2 regions of the Microbispora triticiradicis genome follow, and region 2 is predicted to be linked to the other one. Evidence: predicted binding sites of a transcription regulator. Region 2 holds the regulator's gene; the other holds the start of a gene.
What was found. The regulator HrcA, encoded in region 2, represses chaperone genes, less so after heat shock. The targets are predictions, from matches to a motif close to TTGGCACTCTCNNNNNGAGAGTGCCAA.
Positions count from the first base shown of each region.

Region 1: groES (co-chaperone GroES) is a predicted target of HrcA. The motif match lies at 1,913-1,939, and genes of this name have one in related genera.

Region 1 covers NZ_VANP01000003.1:440,097-454,969, reverse strand. Annotated here, with positions in the region: gene FED44_RS10080 (class I SAM-dependent methyltransferase) at 1-169, opposite strand, end outside; gene FED44_RS10075 (MarR family winged helix-turn-helix transcriptional regulator) at 200-811, opposite strand; gene FED44_RS10070 (NAD-dependent epimerase/dehydratase family protein) at 903-1,745, shown strand; gene groES (co-chaperone GroES) at 2,029-2,340, shown strand; gene groL (chaperonin GroEL) at 2,413-4,038, shown strand; gene FED44_RS10055 (hypothetical protein) at 4,225-5,370, shown strand; gene FED44_RS10050 (sigma-70 family RNA polymerase sigma factor) at 5,681-6,307, shown strand; gene FED44_RS10045 (hypothetical protein) at 6,304-6,519, shown strand; gene FED44_RS10040 (DUF5319 family protein) at 6,480-6,857, opposite strand; gene FED44_RS10035 (helix-turn-helix transcriptional regulator) at 6,966-7,970, opposite strand; gene guaB (IMP dehydrogenase) at 8,443-9,927, shown strand; gene FED44_RS10025 (GuaB3 family IMP dehydrogenase-related protein) at 9,961-11,076, shown strand; gene nagA (N-acetylglucosamine-6-phosphate deacetylase) at 11,173-12,306, opposite strand; gene FED44_RS10015 (glycerol-3-phosphate dehydrogenase/oxidase) at 12,483-14,240, shown strand; gene FED44_RS10010 (AAA family ATPase) at 14,314-14,873, opposite strand, start outside.
Region 2 covers NZ_VANP01000006.1:292,084-306,956, reverse strand. Annotated here, with positions in the region: gene FED44_RS18140 (glycoside hydrolase family 18 protein) at 1-649, opposite strand, end outside; gene lepA (translation elongation factor 4) at 792-2,615, shown strand; gene FED44_RS18130 (MOSC domain-containing protein) at 2,685-3,332, shown strand; gene FED44_RS18125 (hypothetical protein) at 3,444-3,659, opposite strand; gene FED44_RS18120 (cellulose binding domain-containing protein) at 3,721-5,388, shown strand; gene FED44_RS18115 (glycoside hydrolase family 18 protein) at 5,444-6,697, opposite strand; gene hemW (radical SAM family heme chaperone HemW) at 6,814-8,034, shown strand; gene FED44_RS18105 (DUF3097 domain-containing protein) at 8,048-8,863, opposite strand; gene hrcA (heat-inducible transcriptional repressor HrcA) at 9,040-10,053, shown strand; gene dnaJ (molecular chaperone DnaJ) at 10,054-11,190, shown strand; gene FED44_RS18090 (16S rRNA (uracil(1498)-N(3))-methyltransferase) at 11,195-11,929, shown strand; gene FED44_RS35835 (hypothetical protein) at 11,955-12,629, opposite strand; gene FED44_RS18085 (SigE family RNA polymerase sigma factor) at 12,626-13,105, opposite strand; gene FED44_RS18080 (histidine triad nucleotide-binding protein) at 13,353-13,697, shown strand; gene FED44_RS18075 (PhoH family protein) at 13,757-14,779, shown strand; gene ybeY (rRNA maturation RNase YbeY) at 14,808-14,873, shown strand, end outside.

The DNA.
Region 1 (14,873 bases), on a different contig from region 2:
GCAGCGACGCCTGGGTGAGCGCCGCGGCGGTGAGCTCGGGGGAGTGGGATCGGCGCAGCGCGCTCGCGGCCGCCACCGGGTCCGCGCCGTCGGCGAGGATTCTCACGGCGTCGTCCAGGGCCCCGCGTCCGGCGGGGGCGAGCAGCATGCGGAAGGCTTCCAGGTCCACGTTCGCGACGCTATCGCCCGCGGCCGATGCTCAGCAGGTGCGTACGTCGGTGCGTACGTCGCCGAGGGAGGCGAGCAGCTTGCAGAGCAGGCCGGACAGTTGCTCCCGGTCCTCCGGGGTGAGACCGGCGAGCAGCCGGTTCTCGTTGGCCACGTGGCCCTCCAGCAACTCGTCGACCATCGCGTGGCCCCGGTCAGTGAGGGTGATCAGGACCATGCGGCGGTTCGACGGCGAGACCTCCCGGTGCACCAGCCCCTTGGCGGTGAGGCGGTCCACCCGGTTGGTGAGGGCCGCCGAGCTCACCATCGCGGCTGCGGCGAGGTCGCCCATGCAGAGCCGGTGCTCGAAGTTGGCGCGGAAAAGGGTGGCGAGCACGTCGAACTCCCACGGCTCCAGGTCGTACCGGGCGAAGTGCTCCTTGACGCCCTTCTCCAGCAGGCGGGACGCCCGAGAGATCCGCCCGGCGACGCCCATCGCCGAACAGTCCACGTCCGGACGCACCCGGGCCCAGCCGCTGAGGATCTGGTCGACGGCGTCGTTCACGGCGTCGTCCACTGTGCCGTTCCCGGCGGTGCCGTTCATGAGGTTGTCGTCCATGATGCGCGCGGCCGAAGGTCCACCCGCCGCTCCTCCTCGTCTCATCGTAACGCTCACTTCGACGTTGAAATGTCGACCCCTCCTAAGCTAACCTCCGAATCGAAAAGTCAAACGTCGAAATTTTAGAGGTGAAACGATGAAGGTCCTGGTTCTCGGCGCGACGGGGTACATCGGGTCGGCGCTCGCGGAGCGGCTCTCCGAGCACGGGCACGACGTGGTGGCGCTGGTCCGGCCGAAGCCGCGCGAGGCCGCCCTGCCCGGCGAGGTGCGCCACGGCGACCTCCATGAGCCCGAGACGCTCGCGAAGGCGGTGACCTCCGACATCGACGTCGTCGTCCACGCCGCGAACCCCGTCGGGGACGAGGCGGTGGACGTCGCCGCGATCGAGGCGCTGGCCGGCGGCGGCGCGCGACTGGTCTACATCAGCGGCGTGTGGGTGCTCGGCGCCACCACCGAGGCGGCGGACGAGAACGCCCCGGTGGACCCGATCGCCCTGTCCGGCTACCGGCCGCGGGTGGAGAGGCTTGTGCTGGACGGGGGCGGAGTCGTCGTCCGGCCCGGCGTCGTCTACGGCCGGGGCGTGGGAATCCCCGCCCTGCTCGCCGCCCCCGGCGGGGAGGACGGCAGGTACGTCCACGCGGGCGGCCCGGCGCCGACCTGGTCGACCGTGCACGTGGACGACCTGGCGGACCTGATCGTGCTCGCGATCGAGAAGGCCGCGCCGGGCAGCCTCTTCCACGCGGTCGCTGAGGAGGCGGTGAGCGTGGCCGACGCCGCCGCGGCCGCCGGCCGCAGCGGGAAGGCCGTGCCGTGGCCGATCGACGAGGCGAGCGAGGTGCTCGGCCGCCCGTTCGCCGAGGGCCTCGCCCTGAGCCAGGTGGTGAGCGGCGACCTCGCGAGGAAGGAGCTCGGCTGGAACCCCAGCCGGCCCGGCCTCGTCGACGACGTCCGCTCCGGTTCGTACGCCACCCGCGCCTGACCGGCCCGCGGGCCGGAGTCGCCGCCGTAGGGCGCCGGGGTCGCGGTGGTGACGCGCAGGCGGCGGAGGGCTGAACGGGGGCTCTCGGACGCGTTGCCGGGAGGTGGGTCTGACCTGCGGGGCGGGTTCGTGTTGACTGTCACGCGCCACTTGCATACTGTTTCGTGTTGGCACTCTGCCATTGAGAGTGCCAACAGCGACGAGACAGGTCTGACACCCGCGACGGCAGGCCGCTGGTCGCCTCTTCAGCTCATTCATCGCAATCTGAAGGGGAGGTCCGATCGTGACGACCGCCACCAAGGTTCCCGTTAAGCCGCTCGGCGACCGCATCGTGGTCCAGCCGCTTGAGGCCGAGCAGACCACCGCCTCCGGCCTGGTCATCCCGGACACCGCCAAGGAGAAGCCCCAGGAGGGCCGCGTGCTCGCCGTGGGCCCGGGCAACTGGGACGAGGACGGCGAGAAGCGCATTCCGCTCGACGTCAAGGAGGGCGACGTCGTCCTCTACAGCAAGTACGGCGGCACCGAGGTCAAGTACGGCGGCGAGGAGTACCTGGTGCTCTCGGCTCGCGACGTGCTCGCCATCATCGAGAAGTAGTAGGCCGCGCAAGCCATGAGGAGCCCCGGGTCCACTTACCCGGGGCTCCTACGTGCTCACAAGGAGACCTGAATGCCGAAGATCCTGGAGTTCGAAGAGGACGCGCGGCGCGCTCTCGAGCGTGGTGTGAACGCTCTCGCCGACGCCGTCAAGGTGACCCTCGGCCCGCGCGGCCGCAACGTCGTCATCGACAAGAAGTTCGGTGCCCCGACGATCACGAACGACGGTGTCACCATCGCTCGCGAGGTCGAGCTGGAGAAGCCGTACGAGAACCTGGGCGCCCAGCTCGCCAAGGAGGTGGCGACCAAGACCAACGACATCGCGGGTGACGGCACCACCACCGCGACCGTCCTGGCCCAGGCCATGGTCCGCGAGGGCCTGCGCAACGTGGCGGCCGGCGCGCAGCCGCTGTCGCTCAAGCGCGGCATCGATAAGGCCGCGCAGGCCGTCAGCGAGCGGCTGCTCGGCAGCGCCCGCCACGTCGAGGACAAGAAGGAGATCGCCAACGTCGCGACGATCTCCGCGCAGGACGCGAAGATCGGCGGCCTGATCGCCGAGGCCTTCGACAAGGTGGGCAAGGACGGTGTCATCACCGTCGAGGAGTCCAACGCGATGGGCCTGGAGCTGGAGTTCACCGAGGGTCTCCAGTTCGACAAGGGCTACCTGTCGCACTACATGGTCACCGACCCCGAGCGCATGGAGTCGGTGCTCGAGGAGCCGTACGTCCTGATCCACCAGGGCAAGATTTCCTCCATCGCGGACTTCCTCCCGCTGCTGGAGAAGGTCGCCCAGACCAAGCGGCAGCTTCTGGTCATCGCCGAGGACGTCGAGGGCGAGGCCCTGGCCGTCCTGGTGACCAACAAGATCCGCGGCACCTTCACCTCCGTCGCCGTCAAGGCTCCGGGCTTCGGCGACCGCCGCAAGGCCATGCTGCAGGACATCGCCACCCTCACGGGCGGCCAGGTCGTCAGCGAGGAGATCGGCCTGAAGCTGGAGCACGTGGGCCTGGAGGTCCTCGGCACGGCCCGCCGCGTCGTGGTCAACAAGGACACCACCACGGTCGTGGACGGCGCCGGTGACGCCCAGGCGATCGAGGACCGCATCCGCGAGATCAAGATCGCGATCGAGCAGTCCGACTCCGACTGGGACCGCGAGAAGCTCCAGGAGCGCCTCGCCAAGCTCGCCGGCGGTGTCTGCGTGCTGCGTGTCGGCGCCGCGACCGAGGTGGAGCTGAAGGAGAAGAAGCACCGCCTGGAGGACGCGATCTCCGCGACCCGCGCCGCGATCGAGGAGGGCATCGTCTCCGGTGGCGGCTCCGCGCTCGTGCACGTGTCCAAGGAGCTCGACAACCTCGGCCTGACCGGCGACGAGGCCACCGGCGTCTCGATCGTCCGCAAGGCCCTGGTTGAGCCCGCGCGCTGGATCGCCGAGAACGCGGGCCTGGAGGGGTACGTCGTCACGGCGAAGATCGCCGCGCTGAACGCCGGCGAGGGTCTGAACGCCGCCACCGGCGAGTACGGCGACCTGGTGGCCCAGGGCGTCATCGACCCCGTCAAGGTGACCCGCTCGGCCGTGCAGAACGCCGCGTCCATCGCCGGCATGCTGCTGACCACCGAGGCCCTCGTCGTGGACAAGCCCGAGGAGGAGGCCCCGGCCGCCGCCGGCGGTCACGGTCACGGTCACGGTCACGGCCACTGATCGACGGCCTGTTCGACGGTCACTGATCGAAGGCGATCGATCGGGAGCCGCTCGGCAGAGGCGACCGATCGAATCGGCAACCGCGCCCCGCGCCGCCCTCACGGGTGGACCGCGGGGCGCGCGCTTTCTCCGGGAGTTTCCCCGAAACCACCTATCTGCCGAATCTGGGTCAATACGATCGTCGGCGTGCGATTCGGACGCAGGACTCTTGCCGCCGCGCTGGTGCCGGGTGCCCGTCTCTCCATTCGCGGGGCGACGCTGGCCGGGCTGACGCTGGCCGGGCTGACGCCGGCCGGGGTGGCGGCTCCGCCCGCCGTCGCGGAATCCGTACCGGCGCAGGCGGCGAGTCTCGGGGGAACGCGGGCGGGGAGCCTCGGAGGAAAGGTGCCCGTGCCGCCCGAGGCGCGGCCCGCGGACGTCTCGCGCCCCACCACCGTCGTCGGCCGGGGCACGCCCGCGAGCTGCACCTCCCAGGCCTTCGTCAGGGCCGTCGCCCGCGGCGGCGTCATCACCTTCTCCTGCGGCCCCCGCCCGGTGACCATCAGGCTCACCGCCACGGCGAAGGTCCGCAACACCAGCGCCCGGGTCGTCGTCGACGGCGGCGGGAAGGTGACGCTCAGCGGCGCGGGCAGACGGCGCATCCTCTACATGAACACCTGTGACCGGGCCCAGGTGTGGACGACCTCGCACTGCGACGACCAGCGGACACCCGCGCTGACCCTGCAGAACCTGACGTTCGCCGACGGCGACTCCACCGGCGAGAGGACCGACGGCGGCGGTGGCGGCGCGGTCTTCGCCCGCGGCGGCAGGCTCACGGTGGTCAACTCGCGGTTCGTCCGCAACCGCTGCGACCGCACCGGCCCCGACCTCGGCGGCGCGGCGATCCGCGTGCTCGACCAGTGGCACGACCTGCCGGTGTACGTCGCGGGCAGCACCTTCGAGAACGGGGTGTGCTCGAACGGGGGAGCGCTGAGCGGCATCGGCGTGTCCTGGCAGATCCTCAACAGCGTCTTCATCGGGAACCGGGCGGTCGGACGCGGCGCCAACCCGGCCAAGGCCGGAACCCTCGGGGGCGGCAACGGCGGGGCCGTGTACGCGGACGGCAACAGGTACACCATCCGGATCGCCGGCTCGCTGATGACCGGCAACCACGCCAACGAGGGCGGCGGGGCGGTGTTCTTCGTCAGCAACGACCGCAGCGGCACGCTGCGCATCGAGCACTCGACGCTGCGCCGCAACGTCAGCGGGCAGTTCGAGACGCGCGGCTTCCCCGGCGTCTTCTACCTCGGCGCCGGCCGCGCGCCCCGGGTGGTCTCCTCCACCCTCCGATGAGGGCCGGCGCCCGACCGGGTGGCGCGGTCTATACCGGCGGCGTGCGCGCCGGCTCCCCGGCGGGGGCGCGCCCGGCCGGTGCGGTCCATACCGGTGACGTACGCACCGGAGGCGCCGCGCGGCAATAGGCAGACGCCGCATACTTCTTATTACCTGTCAAGGCATCCGGTATATATCTCTCGTTTTGGTCATTCTGGTTGGAATGTTCCAACGGTCGCGTGGTCGATTGATTACAAAGGGTTATCGCCGCGTCAATGTGACCAATCCGTAGCCGTTAACCATGACGACATGAACGATCGCGGCGGGCATCATGCCTAACGTGACCGAGGGATGCGTCGCCGACGCCGCAACTGGGGTAAGGCTTGCGACGAGATCGGATGAGTCCGACCTCAGGGAACTGACCAGCCTTGCCGTACAAGGAGATCGCACCGCGATCGAATCACTGCTGGGACAACTGCGCCCGATGGTGGTCCGGTACTGCAGGGCCCGGCTGGGGAGGGTCTCCGGTCAGTACCACATCGCCGACGACGTGGCTCAGGAGGTGTGCATCGCGGTGCTGTCGGCGCTGCCGCGCTACCGCGACATGGGCCGCCCCTTCGCCTCGTTCGTGTTCGGCATCGCTTCGCACAAGGTGGCGGACGCGTTGCGCAGTTCGGTGCGCTCCGCGGTGCCGACGCAGGACCTGCCGGACGGGCCCGACGAGGGCCCGGGGCCGGAGGAGACCGTGGTGCGCTACATCGAGGCGCAGCACGCCCGGGACCTGCTGGCCCGGCTGCCGGACACCCAGCGCGAGCTTCTCATCCTGCGGGTCGTCTCGGGCCTTTCCGCCGAGGAGACGGGTAATGTACTCGGCATGACCCCTGGTGCCGTCCGGGTCGCGCAGCATCGTGCGCTCGCCAGGCTCCGGCAGCTGGCCGAGCTGGAGTCGATTGCGTGACCATGAAACGTCGTCGTACGGCGGGCCTTCCCGGGTCGTACGGCGATGCCGACATGGAGGGCGACGTAACGCGGACGGACGCCCTCCTCGACGCCCTCGCCCGCCGGGAGGCCCTGAGCGGGACCGACGCGGCCCTCCGGCTGCTCGGCGCCCTGGTCGCCGATGTGGACAGTCAGCGGCTCTCCTCCGTGTCGATCACGCCGTCCACGTAGCCCCGGGCGTACTCCCAGCTCACGTAGTCGGACGGATCGGGCTGGAAGGCGGGCTCGTGGACCTGCGGCCGGCCGTTGTCGATCATCTGGCGCAGGTTGCCGCGCAGTAGGTCCCAGTCGAAGTAGTGCTGCTCGCCGCACTCGGGGCAGTCGAGGACCAGCCCGAGCACGCCCTGGGGTTCGAGCAGGGAACGGAAGACCTCCACGTCGGCGAGATCGGTCAGTGCCTCGTCGCGCTCGGCGAGCGTCAGCGGTTCCACGTCGTCAGCCGACCCGAGCTCCGCCGCGGGGTCGTCAGGGTCATCCGCGAACGGGTCGCGGGGGACGTCTTCCAGCACGCATCCCACCTTATGACCACGGCCCCCTCCAGGAGCGAAAGTGCGCCTCATCTGCTCGTCAGGCCCTTCGCTCCGGCAGCGTGCCTCGCGGCGGGGTCCGCGGCCGGGTCACAGCCAGCCGCGGCGGGCCGCCTCGACCCCGGCGTGGAAGCGTGATTGGGTGCCCAGCTCCGCCATCGCCTCGGCGAATCTGGCCCGTACCGTGCGTACGGACACGCCGAGACAGCGGGCGACGGCGTCGTCGGACAGCCCCTGCGCGGCGAGTCGCAGCACCTGCCGGGCGCCGCTGTGCGGGGAGATCGGGGCGGCCCGGGCCCACAGCTCCCCGAACAGCGCCCGCAGGGCTCCCGCCGCCGCCGGGGCGTGGACGACGCAGCAGTTGTAGGCGTTGTCGGGCAGGGGAACGCCCCACTGGGCGGGCAGCCAAGCGGTGCCGTCGCCGAGCGCCAGGAACCAGCTCGGCACCTCGTCGAGCGCGCGCAGATTCGCCCCCGCCGCCGTGAACCGTTCATACATCTCCCGTACGGCGGGAGACGACAGAGCGGCGTGCGGGACGATCGCACGCAGCCGCACGACGCCGTCCGCGGCGGCCCGGATCCACTGCGCGCTGTGGGCGTCCGCGAAGCGCACCACGGTGCGGTGGTCCGGGACCGCCATGACCAGATCGGCGGGAGGCGCCTGCAGCGCGTGGCCGATGACGCTCTCGTAGAGCGCGTCGGCGCCGCTGACCGGCTCGACCGGCAACCCCCCGCCCCGCCAGTCGCGCCCGGTGTCGTAGTGGCGGGTCAGGCGCCCGGCCGCCGCGATCATCTCGTCGAGTCGCCGGCTCTCCCGCGCCATGCGGTCCAGCCGCTCGGTGACCAGCCGCCCGATCACCGCGGCGGGATGCCGCGCGACGACCTCCTCCCGCCACCGGTCGACCGCGCCGAGCCGTACGAGGGCGTCGAGGGCGTCGAGCACGTCGGCGGCGGGCCGGTCGACGGCCTCGGCGAGCTCTGCCGGGGTGGCCCGGTGGAGGCGGAGCGCGGCCGCGTAGAGGGCCGCCTGGCCGGGGGAGAGCCCGAGGCTTTCGAATGGGCCGGTCCGCGGGGTGGCGTTTCCCGTCGTACTCATGCTCGCTCCGTCGGTGGTCGCACTGGCCGGAAGCGCGAACCCCCCGCTCACATCCCCGTCACGCCTCGGGCCGTGAGAATAGCCCGGCCTTTTCGTGTTGTCCGTTCCGTTCGCACATTCGGCATCACCACGCCCGATTGTTTATGTATGAATGCGATGGTTTGTATTTGTTCCGGGTGGATCTTCGAAATAGCGGGGAATGCATCTTTGTGCAGTTGCAACTTGCGACATTGCGCATGGACGCTGCGTGACGCATCCTTAACGCAGCGTTAACCGGAACGCCGCCTCGGCCGGGCGCGGAGGGGGGCTCGACGAGTGCGGCGGGCGGGACGCGCCTGAGTGGGGGGACCGGAATCCGGTCCCCCCACTTTTTGTGCCGTCCCCCTTGACAGGTGTGCCCGGTGCGGTTTGGGGCGGCCACTAGACTGACCTCGGGTCTGGCGAGGGATCCAGGGCAGGAGGGTGCAGTCAGATGGCCAAGTTCACCGAACCGGGACTCACGTTCGACGACGTGCTCCTCGTTCCCGCCTATTCGGACCTGCAGCCGGGCGAGGCCGACACGACGACCCGGCTGTCCCGGAACGTCACGCTGCGCATCCCGCTGGTCTCGGCCGCGATGGACACGGTCACCGAGGCGCGCATGGCGGTCGCCATGGCGCGGCAGGGCGGAATCGGCATTCTCCACCGCAACCTCTCCATCGAGGAGCAGGCGCAGCAGGTCGACCTGGTCAAGCGGTCGGAGGCGGGAATGGTGACCAACCCCGTCACCTGCTCCCCCGAGGACACCCTCGCAGACGTCGAACGGCTGTGCGCGACCTACCGGATCTCCGGAGTCCCGGTCACCGACGCGGACGGCGTGCTCGTGGGCATCGTCACCAACCGCGACATGCGCTTCGAGAGCGACCAGGGCAAGGCCGTGCGCGACGTCATGACCCCGATGCCGCTGGTGACGGCTCCGGTGGGCGTCGACCGCGAGGAGGCCTTCCGGCTGCTGCGGCAGAACAAGGTCGAGAAGCTCCCCCTCGTGGACGAGGCGGGCCGCCTCCAGGGCCTGATCACGGTCAAGGACTTCACCAAGAGCGAGCAGTACCCGCTCGCCACCAAGGACGCCGACGGGCGCCTCATGGTCGGCGCCGCGGTGGGCGTGGCGGGCGACGCCGAGGAGCGCGCGATGGCCCTCATCGACGCGGGCGCCGACGTCATCATCGTCGACACGGCGCACGGGCACTCGCGCGGCGTGTGCGACATGATCGCCAAGGTCAAGGCCAACAACGGGCGGGTCGACGTCATCGGCGGCAACGTGGCCACCCGCGCGGGGGCGCAGGCGCTGGTCGACGCGGGCGCCGACGCCGTCAAGGTGGGCGTGGGGCCCGGCTCGATCTGCACCACCCGGGTCGTCGCGGGGGTGGGCGCGCCCCAGCTCACCGCGATCTACGAGGCGGCGCTGGCCTGCGGCCCGGCCGGCATCCCGGTGATCGGCGACGGCGGCCTGCAGTACTCGGGCGACATCGCCAAGGCGCTGGCCGCCGGGGCCGACACGGTCATGCTGGGCTCACTGCTCGCCGGCTGCGAGGAGTCGCCCGGCGAGCTGATCTTCATCAACGGCAAGCAGTTCAAGTCGTACCGCGGCATGGGCTCGCTCGGCGCGGTGCGCAACCGCGAGCGCGGCGGCGCGTCGTTCAGCAAGGACCGGTACGCGCAGGCCGACGTGTCCGGTGAGGACAAGTACATCCCCGAGGGCATCGAGGGCCAGGTGCCCTACCGCGGCCCGGCCGCGGCGGTGGCCCACCAGCTCGTCGGCGGCCTCCGGCAGGGCATGTGGTACACCGGCTCCCGGACGATTGAGGAGCTGCACGAGAAGGCGCAGCTCATGCCGATCACGATGGCCGGGCTCAAGGAGAGCCACCCGCATGACATCCAGATGACGGTCGAGGCCCCGAACTACCATCGGCGATAGGCCAGTACCGGAAGAAACGGAAGAAAAGGCGATATGACACAGGAGATCGGGCGCGGCAAGAGCGGGCGACGGGGCTACGCGCTGGACGAGATCGGCATCGTGCCCTCCCGGCGCACCCGCGACCCGGAGGAGGTGTCGATCTCCTGGCAGATCGACGCCTACCGCTTCGACTCTCCGCTCGTGGCGAGCCCGATGGACAGCGTCGTGTCGCCCGCGACGGCGATCGAGATCGGCCGCCTGGGCGGCCTCGGCGTGCTCGACCTGGAAGGGCTCTGGACCCGCTACGAGGACCCGGCGCCGCTGCTGGAGGAGGTCGCCACCCTCGACCGGGCCGCCGCGACCAGACGGCTGCAGGAGATCTACACGGCGCCCATCAAGGACGAGCTGATCGGCCGCCGGATCGAGGAGATCCGCGCCGGGGGCGTCACCACCGCCGTACGGCTGTCGCCCCAGCGGACGGTGCAGCACCACAAGGCCGTCATCGACGCGGGCGTGGACATCTTCGTCATCCGCGGCACGACCGTCTCCGCCGAGCACGTGTCCGGCCGGGCCGAGCCGCTCAACCTCAAGCAGTTCATCTACGAACTCGACGTCCCGGTGATCGTGGGCGGCTGCGCGACGTACACCGCCGCGCTGCACCTCATGCGGACCGGCGCGGCCGGCGTGCTGGTCGGCTTCGGCGGCGGCGCCTCGCACACCACCCGCAACGTGCTCGGCGTGGTCGTGCCGATGGCCACCGCGATCTCCGACGTCGCGGCGGCCCGCCGCGACTACATGGACGAGTCGGGCGGCCGGTACGTCCACGTCGTCGCCGACGGCGGCATGGGGGGCTCCGGCGACATCGCCAAGGCCATCGCCTGCGGCGCCGACGCCGTGATGGTGGGCTCCCCGCTCGCCCGGGCCAGCGAGGCCCCCGGCCGCGGCTTCCACTGGGGTTCGGAGGCCCACCACCCCGAGCTTCCGCGCGGCAAGCGGGTCGAGTTCGGCACGATCGGCACGCTGCGGGAGATCCTGCACGGCCCGTCGTCGCTGGCCGACGGCTCGATGAACCTGCTCGGCGCGCTGCGGCGCACGATGGCCACGGCCGGATACTCCGACCTCAAGGAGTTCCAGCGCGTCGAGGTCGTCGTCGCGCCGCCCCAGCGCTGAGCCGTCGCCAGGGAGGGCCGGGCCGCGGAGCGGCCCGGCCCTCGGCTTCTCCGAACCCGACCAGGGCCGGCGCCCCGCGTTCGGGGGTGGGCTCGGTCAGGGGCGGCGGACCCAGACGCCGCGCTTCATCACACCCGCGACGTCCAGGTCCTCGTCGAGCACGACGAGGTCGGCGTATCTGCCGACGGTGATCGAGCCGGTCTCACCGTCCAGGCCGAGGACCCGGGCGGGGGTGAGGGAGGCCATCCGGGCGGCGTCCACGAGTGAGCGCCCGACCTCCCGCACCGTACGGCGGAACGCCACGTCCATGGTGAGCGTGCTCCCGGCGATCGCGCCTCCCTCGGCGAGGCGGGCCACGCCGTCCTTCACGTCCACCGTCATCGGGCCGAGCGGATAGCGTCCGTCGCCCATGCCCGCCGCCGCCATCGCGTCGGTGATCAGCGCGGTGCGGTCCGCGCCCGCGGCGTCCATGGCCAGGCGCAGCATGGCCGGATGGACGTGGACGCCGTCGTTGATCAGTTCGACCGTCACCCGCTCGTCCTGCAGCAGCGCCGCGACCGGCCCGGGCGCGCGGTGGCCCAGCGGCGGCAACGCGTTGTAGAGGTGGGTCGCCACGGTCGCGCCCGCCTCGACGCCGTCGAGCGTCTGCTCGTAGGTGGCGTCGCTGTGGCCGAGCGCGGCGACGACGCCCTCGGCGACGGCCTCCCTCACCACGTCGAGCGCGCTCGGCAGTTCCGGCGCGATCGTCAGCATCCGGACATGGCCCCGACCGGCCTTCACCAGCGCCCGGAACTCCGCCACGTCGGGCTCGCGCAGCAGCGTGGGCTCGTGCGCGCCGCAGCGCGACCTCGCGATGTACGGCCCCTCGAAGTGGATGCCGGCGACGAGGCCCTGCTCGCACAGGTCGGCGAGCACCGACGCGGCCCGCGCGAGCGTGCCGGGCGCGGCGGTGACCAGGCTGGCCACGAGGGTGGTCGAGCCGCGGCCCAGGTGGAGGGCGGCGGCCTCGGCGGCGGTCTCCGGGTCGCCGTCCGGGAAGCTCCCGCCCGCGCCGCCGTGGCTGTGGATGTCCACGAAGCCGGGGACGACCGTGCGCCCGCCCAGGCCGTGCCCGTCGCGAGGCGCCTGCCCGCGCCCGATGTGGGTGATCCTGCCGTCCTCGATGGTGAGCCAGCCGTCGTGGACGCCGTCGGGAGTGACGACACGGGCATCGGAGAGAGTCACGCTCATGCCGCCCATCCTTCCGCGTACGGCCCGAGCCCGCCGCGCGGGGTGTCACCGCATGGGCTGGGGTCCCCGGCTTCTCGGTAGATCCTTCAGAAGGGTGGGACATAGGGGGATTCCGGGGTAACTACCGGCGGGTAGATTTACCACGGCAGAGGCGAAGGGCGTACAGAGGGAGCCCTATGACGGCGAGGATGGGGACGGGGCGGCTCGGCCCGGAGGAACGGACCGCCGCCCTGGCGCGGATGGCGGCGCAGGAACTCGACGTGGTCGTGATCGGCGGCGGGGTGGTCGGGGCGGGCGTCGCGCTCGACGCCGCGACCCGCGGGCTCTCGGTGGGGCTGGTGGAGGCGCGCGACTTCGCCTCCGGCACGTCGTCGCGGTCCTCCAAGCTGATCCACGGCGGGCTCCGCTATCTGGAGCAGCTCAACTTCGACCTCGTCAGAGAGGCGCTGAGGGAACGGTCCCTGCTGCTGAAGCGGATCGCGCCGCACCTGGTCAGGCCGGTGCCGTTCCTGTTCCCGCTCACGCACCAGGGCTGGGAGCGGCCGTACATCGGTGCCGGGCTCGTCCTGTACGACACGCTGGGGCTCTCCTTCGGCCTCACCCGCGGGGTGCCCGGACACCGGCACCTCACCCGGCGCCAGGCGCTGCGGGTCGCCCCCTCGCTGCGCAGGTCGGCGTTCACCGGGGCTGTGCAGTACTGGGACGCCCAGGTCGACGACGCCCGCTTCGTGATGACGATGCTGCGCACCGCCGCGACGTACGGCGCGCACGTCGCCTCGCGGGTGCAGGCCGTGGGGTTCCTGCGCGAGGGGGAGCGGGTCACCGGGGTGCGCGTGTGCGACCTGGAGACGGGCGCGGACTTCGACGTGCGCGCCCGCCAGGTCGTCAACGCCACCGGCGTCTGGACCGACGACATCCAGCAGCTAGTCGGCGGCCGGGGGCAGATCCACGTGCGCGCGTCCAAGGGCATCCACCTCGTGGTGCCGCGCGACCGCATCCACTCGCTCAGCGGGCTGATCATGCGTACGGAGAAGTCCGTGCTGTTCGTCATCCCGTGGGGCCGGCACTGGATCGTCGGGACCACCGACACCCGCTGGACGCTCGACAAGGCCCACCCGGCCGCCTCCCGCACGGACATCGACTATCTGCTCGACCGGGTCAACTCGGTCCTTTCGGTGCCGCTGACCAGGGACGACGTCGAGGGCGTGTACGCCGGGCTGCGCCCGCTGCTGGCCGGGGAGTCCGAGGAGACCAGCAAGCTCTCGCGCGAGCACGTCGTCACCCACCCCGTGGCCGGGCTCGTCATGGTGGCGGGCGGCAAGTTCACGACGTACCGCGTCATGGCGGCGGACGCCGTGGACGCGGTCGCGCACGGGCTCGACCAGCGCGTCCCGCCGTCGTGCACCGACCAGGTGCCGCTCGCCGGGGCGGAGGGCTACCAGGCCCTGTGGAACTCCCGCCACCGCCTGGCGCGGTCCTCCGGGCTGCACGTGGCCCGGATCGAGCACCTCTTGGAGCGGTACGGCTCGCTGATCGACGAGGTGCTGGCGCTCGTCGAGCAGGACCCCTCGCTGGGCCGGCCGCTCGACGGCGCGGACGACTACCTGCGCGCGGAGATCGTGTACGCCGCCACGCACGAGGGCGCCGGGCACCTCAACGACGCGCTGACCCGGCGCACCCGCATCTCGATCGAGACCTTCCATCGGGGGACCGCCGTCGCCCAGGAGGCCGCCGAGCTCATGGCCGGCCCGCTCGGCTGGGACGCCGATCAGGTCAAGCGGGAGGTCGAGTACTACACCAAGCGGGTCGAGGCGGAGCGGGCCTCCCAGGAGCAGGACACCGACCAGGAGGCCGACGCGATCCGCCTCGGCGCGCCGGAGATCGTCCCCGTCGCGCCCCCGCGCGACCTCGCGAAGGCGCCCGGGACCGCCTGACTTCTTAGGAGAAGGGAAGCCACGCCCGCCCGGCCCTGCTCGTGTCGCGCCGGCGAGTGTCCGTCCTCGCCGATCAGGCGCGCCCGTACAGCGCCGGCAGGTCCACGAGGAGGACGGCAGGATCCCGCGCGGCCTCGGCCCGGAGGTCGTCGTCGAAGCCGGCTCCGCTGTAGCAGGCCAGCACGGTTCCGAAGGTCTCGTAGCCCTTCGCCGACAGCAGGTCTCGGGCCCGGCGAAGGCGCTCCAGATGGCGCACGCCCATGAGCTTGTCCCACTTGGCCTCACCCAGCGACCTGACGGCCCGGGGTTCGCCGGGATAGGCGGGGCCGAGGACGGCCACGTCCACGTCGATCTGGGTCCTGGCCACGGGGTCGGCCACCGTGCCGGCCGCGACCTCGCCGATGCCGCCCTCACCGAAGTGCTCCCGGCCGTGGCGCAACGCGTACTCCCGGCAGAGCGTCTCGAAGTGCGGCCCCATCACCTTCGACAGGAAACGCTGCCGGGAGCGCCGCCAGACCTCCTCGGCGAGGCCGAGGCCGAGGTCCGACCACTCCGGACGCATGATCGCCTGGTAGAAGGTGATGAGCGGCTCCGCGATGCGGTACCGCGTCCGTCCCGACCGGAAGGCGTCCT
Region 2 (14,873 bases):
TGTCGTGTCCGATCGCCAGGGCGGTGGGGGCGCGCATGCCGGTCAGCGGCTCGATCTGCTGGGTGGCGACCGACAGGAGCCGGGCGCCGATGGCCTGCCGCGTCTCCCGCAGCACGCCGAGGAACGGCCCGTCCCCGTCGGAGACCGGTTCGAAGTCGTAGTGGATCCCGTCGAAGCCGAGGGTGACAAGGTCACGGGCGCCCGCCACGATCCGGGCCCGCGCCGCCGCGTCGGCCAGGCTCAGGTGGGCCTTCCCGTTGTCGTTGACCGTCTGGCCGAGCCAGGCCGACACCCGGACACCGGGCAGATTCTTGCGCCACCATTTCAGGAAATTTCCGGCGTTGGTGTAGCGGTCGGGCGGCAGGGTCCCGTCGTACTTGAACGGCCCGCTGTGGACGTACACGTCCCTGATCCCGCTCGCGCGCAGCCGTACGGCGAGGGCCCGCACGTCGGCCTCCGTGCGGCGGCCGTCCACCCAGGCGTGGCCCATCCACAGGGCGTCGTGCCCGGTGGTCCGCGTCCAGGCGGCGGGTGTCCCGGCGAACTGGACGCGCAGCGCGGCCGCCGCCGCGAGGCCGAGCGCGAGCGGAACGGCCGCGACGAGGGCGGTCCAGCGGAGAACGCGTCTGATGGTCCGTCTGGTGGTCAAGGCAAGCACCCGGACATGCCACCATGGAGGGTGGCTGGTCCGCCAGCCGAGAGAGGGCCCGCCGAGCGCGAGGCGAGGGCGGCCCGATCGACCAGCAGTCACTCGAAACCCGTATGACCACACCCTGTTGAAACGGACTCCGGTGCGCACTCAGCCTGGCCAGACCGACCCCGCGTTGATCCGCAACTTCTGCATCATCGCGCACATCGACCATGGCAAGTCGACACTCGCCGACCGCATGCTGCAGCTCACCGGCGTCGTGGACGACAGGTCGATGCGTGCGCAGTACCTCGACCGCATGGACATCGAGCGGGAGCGGGGCATCACGATCAAGTCGCAGGCCGTGCGGCTGCCCTGGAACGGCCACGTCCTCAACATGATCGACACGCCCGGCCACGTCGACTTCACCTACGAGGTGTCGCGCTCGCTGGAGGCGTGCGAGGGCGCGATCCTCCTCGTGGACGCGGCACAGGGCATCGAGGCCCAGACGCTGGCCAACCTCTACCTGGCCATGAACGCCGACCTGCACATCATCCCGGTGCTCAACAAGATCGACCTGCCCGCCGCGCAGCCCGACAAGTACGCCGAGGAGATCGCGGGCCTCATCGGCTGCGACCCCGGCGACGTGATGCGCGTGTCCGGCAAGACCGGTGCGGGCGTCAAGGAGCTGCTCGACCACGTCGTGGAACACGTCCCGGCGCCCGTCGGCAACCCGGACGTCCCCGCCCGCGCGCTGATCTTCGACTCCGTGTACGACACCTACCGGGGTGTGGTGACGTACGTCAGGGTGGTGGACGGGCACCTGTCCAAGCGCGAGCGCGTGCTGATGATGTCGACGGTCGCCCAGCACGAGCTGCTGGAGATCGGCGTCATCTCGCCGGAGCCCATGCCGTCCGACCGGGGCCTCGGCGTCGGCGAGGTGGGCTACCTGATCACCGGCGTGAAGGACGTGCGCCAGTCGCGGGTCGGCGACACGGTCACCAACGCGGTCAAGCCCGCCGCGGAGGCGCTGGGCGGCTACGAGCATCCCAAGCCGATGGTCTACTCGGGGCTCTATCCGATCGACGGCGACGACTATCCCGAGCTGCGCGAGGCCCTCGACAAGCTGCGGCTGAACGACGCCGCGCTCGTGTACGAGCCGGAGACGTCGGCGGCGCTCGGCTTCGGCTTCCGCTGCGGCTTCCTCGGCCTGCTGCACATGGAGATCGTGCGGGAGCGGCTGGAGCGCGAGTTCAACCTGTCGCTGATCTCGACCTCGCCCAACGTCATCTATCGGGTGATCATGGAGGACGGCAACGAGCACGTCGTCACCAACCCCTCGGAGTTCCCGGCCGGCAAGATCGGCGAGATCTACGAGCCGGTGGTGAAGGCCACGGTGCTCGCGCCGGCCGAGTTCATCGGCGCGATCATGGAGCTGTGCCAGGGCCGCCGCGGGCAGCTCCAGGGCATGGACTACCTGTCGGAGGACCGGGTCGAGATCCGCTACACACTGCCGCTCGGTGAGATCATCTTCGACTTCTTCGACCAGCTCAAGTCGAAGACCCGGGGGTACGCCTCGCTTGACTACGAGCCGTCGGGCGAGCAGGCGGCCGACCTGGTCAAGGTGGACATCCTGCTCCAGGGCGAGACCGTCGACGCGTTCAGCGCCATCGTCCACCGCGACAAGGCGTACGCCTACGGCGTGGAGATGGCCAAGAAGCTCAAGGAGCTGATCCCGCGGCAGCAGTTCGAGGTCCCGATCCAGGCCGCGATCGGCGCCCGCGTCATCGCCCGTGAGAACATCCGCGCGATCCGCAAGGACGTCCTCGCCAAGTGCTACGGCGGTGACATCAGCCGGAAGCGCAAGCTGCTGGAGAAGCAGAAGGAGGGCAAGAAGCGGATGAAGATGGTCGGCCGCGTGGAGGTCCCCCAGGAGGCCTTCGTCGCCGCCCTCTCCTCCGAGGCCCCGGACAAGACCAAGAAGTAACTCCCTGTCTGGTTTCATGACAACTTAATGGGATCGCGCGGAAACATGACCATCCGTTAACGTTTGGCCATGCGTATCCTCTCTGTGAACGTGGGCCGGGCCGTCGACGCGGAATGGGCCGGCGACCTCCGGCGTACCGCCATCGACAAGCGCCGCGCCGAGGGGCGAGTCGCCGTACACGGGAACGGCCTGGCCGGGGACGAGCGCGCCGACACCGCCAACCACGGGCACCGGGACCAGGCGGTGTACGCGTACGCCCGGGAGGACTACGACTGGTGGGAGCCCCGGATGGGCCGGGACCTGCGCGACGGCCGGTTCGGGGAGAACCTCACGACATCGGGGACCGACCTGACCGGGGCGCTCCTCGGCGAGCGCTGGCGGGTCGGCACCGCCGTCCTGGAGGTCACCTATCCCCGCATCCCCTGCGTCGTGTTCCGGAACTGGCTCGACGAGCGCGGCTGGGTCAGGCGCTTCACCGAGGCGGGCCGCACGGGAGCGTACTTCCGCGTGATCGAGGAGGGCGAACTCGGCGCCGGCGACGAGATCGCGGTGCTGGACCGGCCCGCGGACGGCGTGACCATCGGCGAGGCGTTCCGGGCCTACCACGGCGACGGGGACCTGCTGCGGCGGATCCTCGCCCAGCCCGGCCGCAGCGAGAAGTGGGACAGGGTCGCCCAGCGCGTGCTCGGAAGCCGCACCGAGGCCCCCGCTTCCTGATCTCCATCGTGCGCGTCGGCGCCTGCTCGCCTACCTCGGCCGTACGGTGTGACGGCGGCCGCGCGAGCACGTGAACCGGTCACCTCTCGCCGGACGGGCGGGAGGTGAAAGTTACAGCCGGTGCGCCACGGCCGCGCGGCCCGCCTGGGGCTCCCGCGCCCAGATCAGGCCGGTGCGGCCCGGCTCGTGCCCCGGCATCGCGCACACGGGTGTCTTGACCGTTCCCCGCGCATGGGATTGGCTCCGCGCCGTGGCACCGTCCGCGGTCGCCACCGGACCTTCGCCAATGGGATACGCAATGGCCAGCACGTGATCGGCGACGATCACGGGCGGTTGTTAACGCTAACATCCCCGTCAGTTGAAGCGCACCCGCTGAGGAGCGATGCCGATGGACAGGAAACGCATCCGCACGACGCTGGTCCCCGCCGTCACGGCGGCGCTGGCCCTCGCGTCGGGCGCCGTGGCGCTCACCACCGTGAGCCCGGCGCAGGCACTGGAGAACGGGGTGGCCAGGACCCCGCCGATGGGCTGGAACAGCTGGAACACCTTCGGCTGCAACATCAACGAGTCGCTGATCAGGCAGATGGCCGACGCCATCGTCAACAGCGGCCTGCGCGACCTCGGCTACCAGTACGTGGTGGTCGACGACTGCTGGTTCAACCCCAACCGCGACTCGTCGGGCAACATCCAGGGCGACCCCTCCCGCTTCCCCAGCGGGATGAAGGCGCTCGGCGACTACCTGCACAACAAGGGCCTGAAGTTCGGCATCTACCAGGTGCCCGTGGACAAGACCTGCGCGCAGTACTTCAACAGCTACCCCGGCGCGACCGGCAGCCAGGGCCACGAGGCGCAGGACGCCCGGCAGTTCGCGGCCTGGGGCGTCGACTACCTGAAGTACGACTGGTGCTCCCCGAACGGCACGATCAACGACCAGGTGGCCACGTTCGCCAAGATGCGCGACGCGCTGAAGGCGACCGGCCGGCCGATCGTCTACAGCATCAACCCCAACAGCATCCACTCGAAGACCGGCCCCCAGCGCAACTGGGGCGACGTCGCGAACATGTGGCGCACCACCGAGGACATCACGAACAAGTGGGACACGGGCCAGACCAACGGCTATCCCATGGGCATCCAGAACATCGTGAACGTCACCGTCCCGCTCGCCTCGTACGCCGGTCCCGGGCACTTCAACGACCCGGACATGATGGAGATCGGCCGGGGCGGCATGAACGACACCGAGATGCGCAGCCACTTCGCGCTCTGGGCGATGATGGCCTCCCCGCTGATCGCGGGCAACGACATCCGCTCCATGGACTCGGCGACGCAGACGATCCTCAAGAACAAGAACCTCATCGCGATCAACCAGGACTCGCTGGGCCTGCAGGCCACCCAGGTGTCCAACGACGGCACCCGGCGCGTGCTCGCCAAGAAGCTCGCCAACGGCGACGTCGCGGTCGCCCTGTTCAACCAGGGCGGGTCGACCACCACGGTCTCGACGACCACCTCCGCCATCGGCAAGTCCGGCGGCACGGTGACGCTGACGGACGCCTGGACCAACGCGACCAGTACCACGAGCGGCACGATCTCCGCCAGCGTTCCGGCGCACGGCACCGTGGTCTACCGGGTCAGCAGCCCCGGGAGCAGCCCCAGCGCCAGCCCGAGTGCGAGCCCGAGTGCCAGCCCCAGCGCCAGCCCGAGTGCGAGCCCGAGCGCGAGTCCCAGCGCGAGCCCGTCGGCCTCGCCGTCGACGTCCCCGGTTCCCGGCGGATGCTCGGCGACGATCAAGACGATCAACAGCTGGGGCGGCGGCTTCCAGTCCGAGGTGACGGTGCAGGCGGGCAGCTCGGCGGTCAACGGCTGGACCGTGAAGTGGACCTGGCCGGGCGGCCAGACCATCAGCAGCCTGTGGAACGGCCGGCAGAGTTCGTCCGGTTCCTCGGTGACGGTCACCAACGAGTCCTACAACGGCTCGATCGCGGCGGGCGCGTCCACGACGTTCGGCTTCACCGCCAACGGCAGCGCGGCCACCCCCACCGCCACCTGCACCAGCCCCTGACCTCCTGACGTCACGGCCTGGGGAGGGGGTGCCCCCCTCCCCAGGCCGGATCACCTCAGGACGGAGTAGAGGGCGGAGGTGAGGGAGGCTTTGGCGTCGTCCTGGTCGATGGACCACAGCATCGAGCCGCCGAGGCCCTGGAGGCGGATGTATGCGGCCTTCCGCAGCATGACGGCGGGGGGTCGTCGTAGGACCAGAACTCGTTGCCGTCGTAGAGCCACAGGGCGCCGGTGAGCAGGTCGCGGTAGCGCCTGCCGGGCTTGCCGACGAGGTTCTTGTAGTCGTCGCTGCCGGCGGCCCAGGTGCCGGGTGCGGGGCCGGCGGCGGGGGCGTAGCGGCCGTCGCCGCCGGAGGTGACCCCGGTCCAGCCCTGGCCGTACGCGGGGACGCCGACGACGATCTTGCGGGCGGGCGCCCCGCGGCCGACGTAGTCGCGTACGGTCTGGTCGACGCTGTACTTGACCGGGCCGGGGTCGCGGCGGTCGGTGAGCAGGTTGGCCTGGTGCCCGGTGCGGTTCTCCCACGGCCCGTGCAGGTCGTAGCCCTGGACGGTGGCGAAGTCGAGCAGGCCGAAGACCTTCTTCACCTCGAAACCGGCGTCGATCTTGGCGGCGGCGGCCGGGAGGAAGGCGGTGAGTTCGGCGCGCCGGTCGTGGGCCCGCATCTGGCGGCGCAGTTCGGCCAGGAACAGGGTGAAGTTCTGCTTGTCCTCGGCCCGGATGACGTTGCCGTCGTTTCCGGAGGAGCCGGGCCATTCCCAGTCGAGGTCGATGCCGTCGAACACGCCGGCGGCGGCGCCGCTGGGCAGGCCGGGCAGGTCGCCCTTGAGCCACAGGTCGACGCACGAGGCGGCGAGCCGGGCCCGGGAGGCGGGGGTGAGAACGGCGTCGGAGAAGTACTTCGATCCGGTCCAGCCGCCGATGGAGATGAGGACCTTGAGGCCGGGGTGGCGGGCCTTGAGCTTCCTGAGCTGGCCGAGGTTGCCCTTGAGCGGCTGGTCGTCGGCGTCGGCCACACCGTTGACGCTCTGCTCGGCGGGCACCGGCCGCTGCCAGTCGGCCCAGGGGTCGGCCGAGTAGCAGGTGCCCTCGGGGCCGACGAAGCCGAAGGCGTAGTTGAGATGGGTCAGCTTCGCCGCCGCGCCGCTGGCGTCCACGTCGCGCACGTGGAAATTCCGGCCGTAGATCCCCCACTGGATGAAGTAGGCCACCCGTTTGTAGCGGTCCCCGCCCGTCGTGGCCTGGGCCTGGGCGGGCGCGAGCCCGGCGGCCAGGGTGGCGGCGACCGCCACGGCGAGGGTCCTTCTCATGAGCACGCCGGCCTCCCGGGATAACTTATAGGAAAGTTTCCTGTAAATTGCGCCGATCGTAGACCCCTCTGATCACCCCGTCAACGGCACCGCGCGAGTGACGGCAGACTGGAGGCGTGCCTTCCGTGCTTCCCGACGGCGATCCCGTCCCCGCGAGCGGCGCGCTGCCGCCCGGAGCCCTCGACGGGCTCGGCTCCCGTCCGTTCGGCTTCTACGTGCACGTGCCGTTCTGCGCGACGCGCTGCGGCTACTGCGACTTCAACACCTACACGGCCGCGGAGCTGGGGCCGGGCGCCGCGCAGCGCGACTACGCCGCCACCGCGATCGAGGAGGTGCGGCTGGCCCGGCGCGTGCTCGGGGACGCCGCGCCGCCGGTCGAGACCGTCTTCTTCGGCGGAGGCACGCCGACCCTGCTGCCCGCCGCCGACCTCGTACGGATCCTGGACGCCGTCGGCGAGGAGTTCGGCCTGCGGCCGGGCGCCGAGGTGACGACCGAGGCCAACCCCGAGTCCGTCGACCCGGCCTACCTGAAGGAGCTGCGGGAGGGCGGCTTCACCCGGATGAGCTTCGGCATGCAGAGCGCGGGCGAGCACGTCCTCACCGTCCTCGACCGGCGGCACACCCCCGGCCGGCCCGCCGAGGCCGTACGGGAGGCCCGCGCGGCCGGGTTCGAGCACGTCAACCTCGACCTGATCTACGGCACGCCGGGGGAGAGCGACGACGACTGGAGGGCCTCGCTCAAGGCCGCTCTGGCGGCCGGTCCCGACCACGTCTCGGCGTACTCCCTGATCGTGGAGGACGGCACCCGGCTCGCCGCCCGCATCCGGCGCGGCGAGCTGCCGATGCCCGAGGACGACGTGGCGGCCGACCGCTATCTCCTCGCCGAGGAGACCCTGACGGCCGAGGGCCTGAGCTGGTACGAGATCTCCAACTGGGCGGCGGGGGACGAGGCCCGCTGCCGCCACAACCTGCTCTACTGGACCGGCGGCGACTGGTGGGGGGTGGGCCCGGGGGCGCACAGCCACGTCGGCGGCACCCGCTGGTGGAACGTGAAGCACCCCGCCGCGTACGCCGCCCGCCTGGCGGACGGAACCTCCCCGGCGCACGCCCGGGAGGTGCTGACGGCGGAGGACAGGGCCGTCGAGCGCGTCATGCTGGAGCTGCGCCTCGCCTCGGGCTTCCCGCTCGCCGACCTCGCCCCCGAGGCGCGTACGGCCTGCGCGCGGGCGCTGGGGGACGGGCTGCTGGAGACCGAGGCGTTCAAGGCGGGCCGGGCCGTCCTCACGCTGCGCGGCCGGCTCCTCGCCGACGCCGTCGTACGCGACCTGACCCCTTGATCCGGCTGACCCCTCAGTCCGACTGATCGGGGGCGGTGACGAAGTCGATGAGCTCCTCGACGCGGCCGAGCAGTTCGGGCTCCAGGTCGGCGTAGGTCGTGACCCGGCCGAGGATGTGCCGCCACGCCTCCTGGGGGTCCATCCGCCAGCCCAGCGCGGCGATCACGCCCTCCTTCCAGGGCACGCCGCGCGGCACGTCCGGCCACGCCTGGATGCCGAGCGCCCGGGGCTTGACCGCCTGCCAGATGTCCACGAAGGGGTGCCCCACGACGAGCACGTCCGCGCCGGAGACCCGGGCGGCGATGCGGCTCTCCTTGGAGCCGGGCACCAGGTGGTCGACGAGCACGCCCAGCCGCCTGCCCGGCTCCGGGCCGAACTCCCCGACGATCGCGGGCAGGTCGTCGACGCCCTCCAGGAACTCGACGACGACCCCCTCGACACGCAGGTCGTGTCCCCAGATCTTCTCGACCAGCGCGGCGTCGTGGACGCCCTCGACGTAGATGCGGCTCTCCTTGGCGACCTGGGCGCGCAGCCCCCCGACCGCGATCGACCCGGAGGCGCTCCGCAGCGGGCCGGACGGCCGGGCCTGGGGACGGACCAGCGTCACCGGCCTGCCGTCGAGGAGGAACCCGGCGGGGGTCAGCGGGAACACCCGCCGCCGCCCGAAGCGGTCCTCCAGCGTCACGGCCTCCTTGTCGCAGTCCACCACCGCGCCGCAGAAACGGCCCTCGGCGTCCTCGACCACGAGATCGGGCTCGGCCGGGATCTCGGGGATCTGCCCCCGCCGTGGCCGCCGCCAGTCTCCGGAAAGCACGTCCCGCCCGTACATGCGGGGAACGCTAGCAAATCCCGGGCCGCCGGCCCGCCGGTTGCGCCCGGATTCACGGCGTGTTGCCCCTGATCGTCTGCTCGTTATCGCACGCCGAGCGGTGGTAGCCGTACACTTGGCACTCGGGAACACAGAGTGCCAGAGTCGGTGTTTCCAGGGCACAGGGAGGTGACACATTGCTCGACGACCGCAAGCTCGCCGTCCTGCGCGCCATCGTCGAGGACTACGTGTCCACCAACGAGCCGGTGGGGTCCAAGGCCCTGGCGGACAGGCACAACCTCGGCGTCTCCCCGGCGACCATCCGCAACGACATGGCGGCGCTGGAGGAGCAGGGCTACATCACGCAGCCGCACACCAGCGCCGGGCGGGTCCCGACCGACAAGGGATACCGCCTGTTCGTGGACCGGCTGTCGCAGATCAAGCCGTTGTCGGGGGCGGAGCGCAGGGCCATCGAGACGTTCCTCGCCGGGGCGGTCGACCTCGACGAGATCGTCATGCGCACGGTACGGCTGCTCGCGCAGCTCACCCGGCAGGTGGCCGTCGTACAGTATCCCTCGCTCACCAGGTCGTCGGTCCGCCACGTGGAGATCGTCCCGCTGGCGGAGCGCCGGGTCATGCTGGTGCTGATCACGAACACCGGGCGGGTCGAGCAGCGGGTGGTCGATCTGCCCGAGGCGCTCGCCGAGGACCGGATCGCGAACCTGCGCTCCGTGCTGAACGGCTGCCTCGACGGGTGCTGGCTCTCGCAGGTGCCCGAGACCGTGGCCGGCATCCCCGAACGGCTGCCGCCGGAGGAGAGGCCGGTGGTGGCGACCATCATGTCCGTGCTCCTGGAGACGCTCGTCGAGCGGCACGAGGAGAAGATCGTCTTCGGCGGTACGGCCAATCTGGCGGGCGCCGACTTCAGCGTCGGCCTGCGTGACGTGCTTGAGGCGCTGGAGGAGCAGGTCGTGCTCATGCGCCTGCTGGGCGAGACCGGCGGGCTGTCCGAACTCACCGTCAGAATCGGATCCGAGAATCCCTACAGCGGGCTGCGCGGCACCTCTATCGTGGCCGCCGGATACGGTTCGGGCGACAAGGAACTGGCCCGGCTTGGAGTGCTGGGCCCGACACGAATGGACTATCCGGTGACGATGGGTGCGGTGCGCGCGGTGGCGCGGTACGTGGGCCAGATCCTGGCGGGGTCATAAGTGTCCAACGACTACTACGCGACCCTTGGCGTCCGGCGCGACGCCAGCCAGGAAGAGATCAAGAAGGCGTATCGCCGTCTCGCCCGTGAGCTGCATCCGGACGTCAACCCCGATCCGGAGACCCAGGAGCGGTTCAAGGAGATCAACCAGGCGTACGAGGTGCTGTCCGACGCGGGCAAGCGCCGCATGTACGACATGGGCGCCGATCCGTTCGCGAGTGGCGGCGGGCCGGCCGGGGCGGGCGGCTTCGGCGGGGGCTTCCCGTTCAGCGACATCATGGACGCCTTCTTCGGTTCCGCCGGCGCCGCGCGGGGTCCCCGCTCGCGTGCCCGCCGAGGCCGCAACGCCACCATCCGGGTCGAACTGGACCTGGCGGAGTCCGCCTTCGGCACCACCCGAGAGATCGTGGTCGACACGGCCGTGGTCTGCGACGTCTGCCAGGGCTCCGGGGCGGCGTCCGGCACCCACCCCGACACCTGCGACATGTGTCACGGGCGGGGCGAGGTCTCCCAGGTCACCCGCTCGTTCCTGGGCCAGGTCATGACGTCGCGCCCCTGCCCCCAGTGCGGCGGGTACGGCAGCGTCATCCGGCACCCCTGCATGGAGTGCTCGGGCGAGGGACGGGTCAGGACCCGGCGCACGATCAAGGTGCGGATCCCGGCCGGCGTCGAGGACGGCACGCACATCCAGCTCGCGGGCGAGGGCGAGGTCGGGCCGGGCGGAGGCCCTCCGGGCGACCTGTTCCTGGAGATCGTCGAGCGGCCGCACCAGATCTTCGAACGCCGCGGCGACGACCTGCACTGCACCGTCCAGATCCCGATGACCGCCGCCGCGCTCGGCACCGTCCTGTCGATCGACACCCTCGACGGCGCGGAGGCCATCGACGTGCGGCCCGGCACCCAGGCCGGCCAGGTCATCCCCCTGTACGGCAAGGGCATCCAGCGGCTCAACGAGACCGGCCGGGGCGACCTGCTGATCCACGTGAACGTCGAGACGCCGACCAAGCTCGACCCGCAGCAGGAGGAACTCCTGCGGGAGCTGTCGAAGCTGCGCGGGGAGGAACGGCCGCCCGGCAAGTTCTCCCCGGGCCAGCAGGGCTTCTTCTCCCGCCTGCGGGACGCCTTCAACGGCCGGTGAGGTCGTGAGCGTTCCCGTGTTCCTGTCGGAGGCGGCCGGTGAGACCGGGGACACGATCGTCCTCGACGGGCCCGAGGGGCGGCACGCCGCGTCGGTGCGCCGCCTGCGGGCGGGGGAGCGGGTCGACCTCACCGACGGCGCGGGCCGGGTGGCCGAGTGCACGGTGACGTCGGCCGGCAAGGATGCGCTGACCGCCGCGGTACTGCGCCGCTACGAGGTGCCGCCCCCGCGGCCGAGGCTGGTGGTCGTGCAGGGGCTGCCCAAGGGCGACCGGGGCGAGCTCGCGGTCGAGATGATGACCGAGGCCGGGGTGGACGTGATCGTCCCCTGGGCCGCCGCCCGCTGCGTCACGCAGTGGAAGGGCGACCGGGCCGGCAAGTCGCTCGCGCGCTGGCGGAGCACGGCGCGCGAGGCGGCCAAGCAGGCCCGCCGCTTCCACCTGCCGGAGGTGACCGAGCAGGCCGCGACCGCGCGGGTCTGCTCGCTCGTCTCGGCGGCGGCGCTCGCGGTCGTGCTGCACGAGGAGGCCGCCGAGCCGCTGAGCCGCCTCACGCTGCCGGACGTCCCCGGCGACATCCTGGTGATCGTCGGCCCGGAGGGCGGCGTCACCGACGAGGAGATCGCCGGGTTCCGCGCGGCGGGAGCCGTACCGGCCCTGCTCGGCCCCACCGTGCTGCGCACCTCGACGGCGGGCGTGGCCGCGGCGGCCGTCCTGCTGGCCCGCTGCGGCCGCTGGTGAGGACCGCGATCGTCAGCAGGGGCCGTCAGGGGGTGGGGGTCTCGGCCGAGTAGGGCGTGGCCGCCTCCGTGGGCGAGGCGCTGGGGGTGGCCGAGGGCGTGACGGTCACCGTGGGCGGAGCCGACGAGGGGGCGGCGGTGTGCGTGGCCGGCGGCGGCGTGGGCCGGGTCGTCCGGGTGGGCGGGCACGTCGCGGGCAGGGTCGGGTCGGGGTCGACCACTCCGGCCCGCGCCGGGGGCGACGCGCAGGGGTCGGACGGAGACGGCGACGGCTTGGTGGCCGGGCCCGGCCGGTGCGTCGGGGACGGGCTGGTCCGCCCGTGTGACGGGCTCGGGCTGGTGGTGACGATGATCACCACTCCGGGCCGCGAGGCGGTCCCGCCGGCGGGCGGCCGCGTCACGGTCGAGCTCTGCGGGTCTTCCTCGCGGGCGTCGCCAGACACCGCGATACCGGTGCGGTCGGCGACCTGCTCGCGCAGGCCGGGGACGAGCATCACGACCGCGCCCGCCGCGAGGACGGCGCCGGCGGCCGCGGCGCCCACCCGCAGCCACAGCACGTTCCGCAGGCCGCGCAGGCCGCGCTGGTCGATGCGCCGGCGGATGATGTCGAGTCCTTCGGGAGACGGCACGACCGAGTCCGCCTCCGCGCGCAGGGCACGGCGGAGCGACTCGCCGTACTCGTCGTCGGGCGGGAAGGTCATGAGAACTGCTCCAGTGCCATGCGTAGTGCGGCCATGCCGCGGGCCGTGTGACTCTTCACCGCGCCCTTGCTGATGCCCATCGCGTGCGCGATCTCGGCCTCCGACAGGTCGCCGTAGTATCGCAGCACCAGCGCCTCGCGCTGCCGGGTGGGCAGGCCGCGGAGCGCCTCGATGACGGCCGAGCGTTCGAGCTCGCCGATCGCGCCGTTCTCGGCGCTCGGGGCGTCCGGCAGGCCCTTCGGGGCGTACTTCTCGACGACCGCGCGGTGCCGCAGCACCGAACGCGAGCGGTTCACGACCGATTGGCGAAGGTAGGCCAGTGCCTTGTCGGTGTCCCTCAGGCGCCGCCACGCTCCATGGAGAGCGACGAAGGCGTCCTGAACGACCTCTTCCGCGCTGGCCACGTCACGGACCAGCAGCACCGCGAGACGCACCAGTGACCGATAGTGAGCGCTGTAGAGCGCCGTCACGGCCATGTCGGCATCCCACCCGACGGGCACCGTCCCCAACGACCTGTCGGCCACGAGGGTCTCGGTGGTCACGTCAATAGGACGCTCGTCATCCCCGGGGGGTTTACGTTCTTCCGAATCATTAGAGGGCATGGCCCAGCGGTGTCCTCGCGCGACACTAGGGGGGTTGTCTGGTGAAGTCTCGCACAACCACAGTAGCCGCGAGGATCATTGCCGTCATCAATCGTCGTCGGCGACCGTTAGGGTGAGGCGCGTGACCGACTGCCTATTCTGCAAGATCGTGGCCAGGCAGATCCCGGCGGACATCGTCCTGGAGACCGGGCGGGCGCTCGCCTTCCGCGACGTCAACCCGCAGGCCCCGACACACGTCCTCGTCGTGCCCAAGGCCCATCACGAGAACGCCGCCGCCCTGGCCGCGGCCGACGACGGCCTCGCGGACGACCTGCTCACGGCCTGCCACGCGGTGGCCGTCCAGGAGGGCGTGGCCGAGGCGGGCTACCGAGTGGTGTTCAACACCGGGACCGGCGCCGGGCAGACGGTCTTCCACGTGCACGCGCACGTGCTCGGCGGCCGGAGCCTCACCTGGCCCCCGGGCTAGGGACGCCCTAGTAGCATGAGAGGGAACCGAGGAGGCGATCAGGGCCGCAAGGGCCGCCCATGTCCGAGTCACAGCACATCAGCCAGACCCAGGCCAAGGTAGTCATCCCCGAGGGGCAGCCGATGGTCAGCCTCCTCGGGTCGGGTGACGAGCTGCTGCGGGTCATCGAGGGCGCATTCAGCGCCGACATCCACGTACGGGGCAACGAGATCACCATCACCGGCAGTCCCGAGGAGAGCGGCGTCGTCGTCCGCCTCTTCGAGGAGCTGACGGAGCTGATCCGCTCGGGTGCCGAGCTGTCCCCCGACGCCGTCGAACGAAGCATCCACATGCTGCGGATGGCCACCGACCGCCCGGCCGAGGTCCTGTCCCTGGACATCCTGTCCTCCCGGGGCCGGACCATCCGCCCGAAGACGGTCAACCAGAAGCGGTACGTCGACGCGATCGACAGTCACACCATCGTCTTCGGCATCGGCCCCGCCGGCACCGGCAAGACGTACCTGGCGATGGCGAAGGCCGTGAAGGCCCTGCAGAACAAGCGGGTCAACCGGATCATCCTCACCCGCCCCGCCGTCGAGGCGGGGGAGCGGCTCGGGTTCCTGCCCGGCACGCTCTACGAGAAGATCGACCCCTACCTGCGGCCGTTGTACGACGCGTTGCACGACATGCTGGACCCCGACTCGATCCCCCGTCTCATGGCGGCCGGGACGATCGAGGTCGCGCCGCTCGCCTACATGCGCGGGCGCACGCTGAACGACGCCTTCATCATCCTGGACGAGGCGCAGAACACCTCGCCCGAGCAGATGAAGATGTTCCTGACCCGGCTCGGGTTCAACTCGAAGATCGTGGTCACGGGCGACGTGACCCAGATCGACCTGCCCGGCGGTCAGGACAGCGGCCTCAAGGTCGTCCAGCAGATCCTCGAAGGCATCGAGGACATCCATTTCAGCAGGTTGACCAGCGCGGACGTGGTCCGGCACAAGCTGGTGAGCGACATCGTCGACGCCTACGGCCGATACGACGCCGCGGTGGCCTCCGAGCCACGGGCGATCAACAAGCGGCCGCGGAACAACCGGCGGTGAGCACGACCATGGCGGGTGAGGAGACCCCGTGAGCATCGAGGTGGCCAACGAGTCCGGCGTCGAGGTCGACGAGACGGCACTCGTCGAGCTCGCC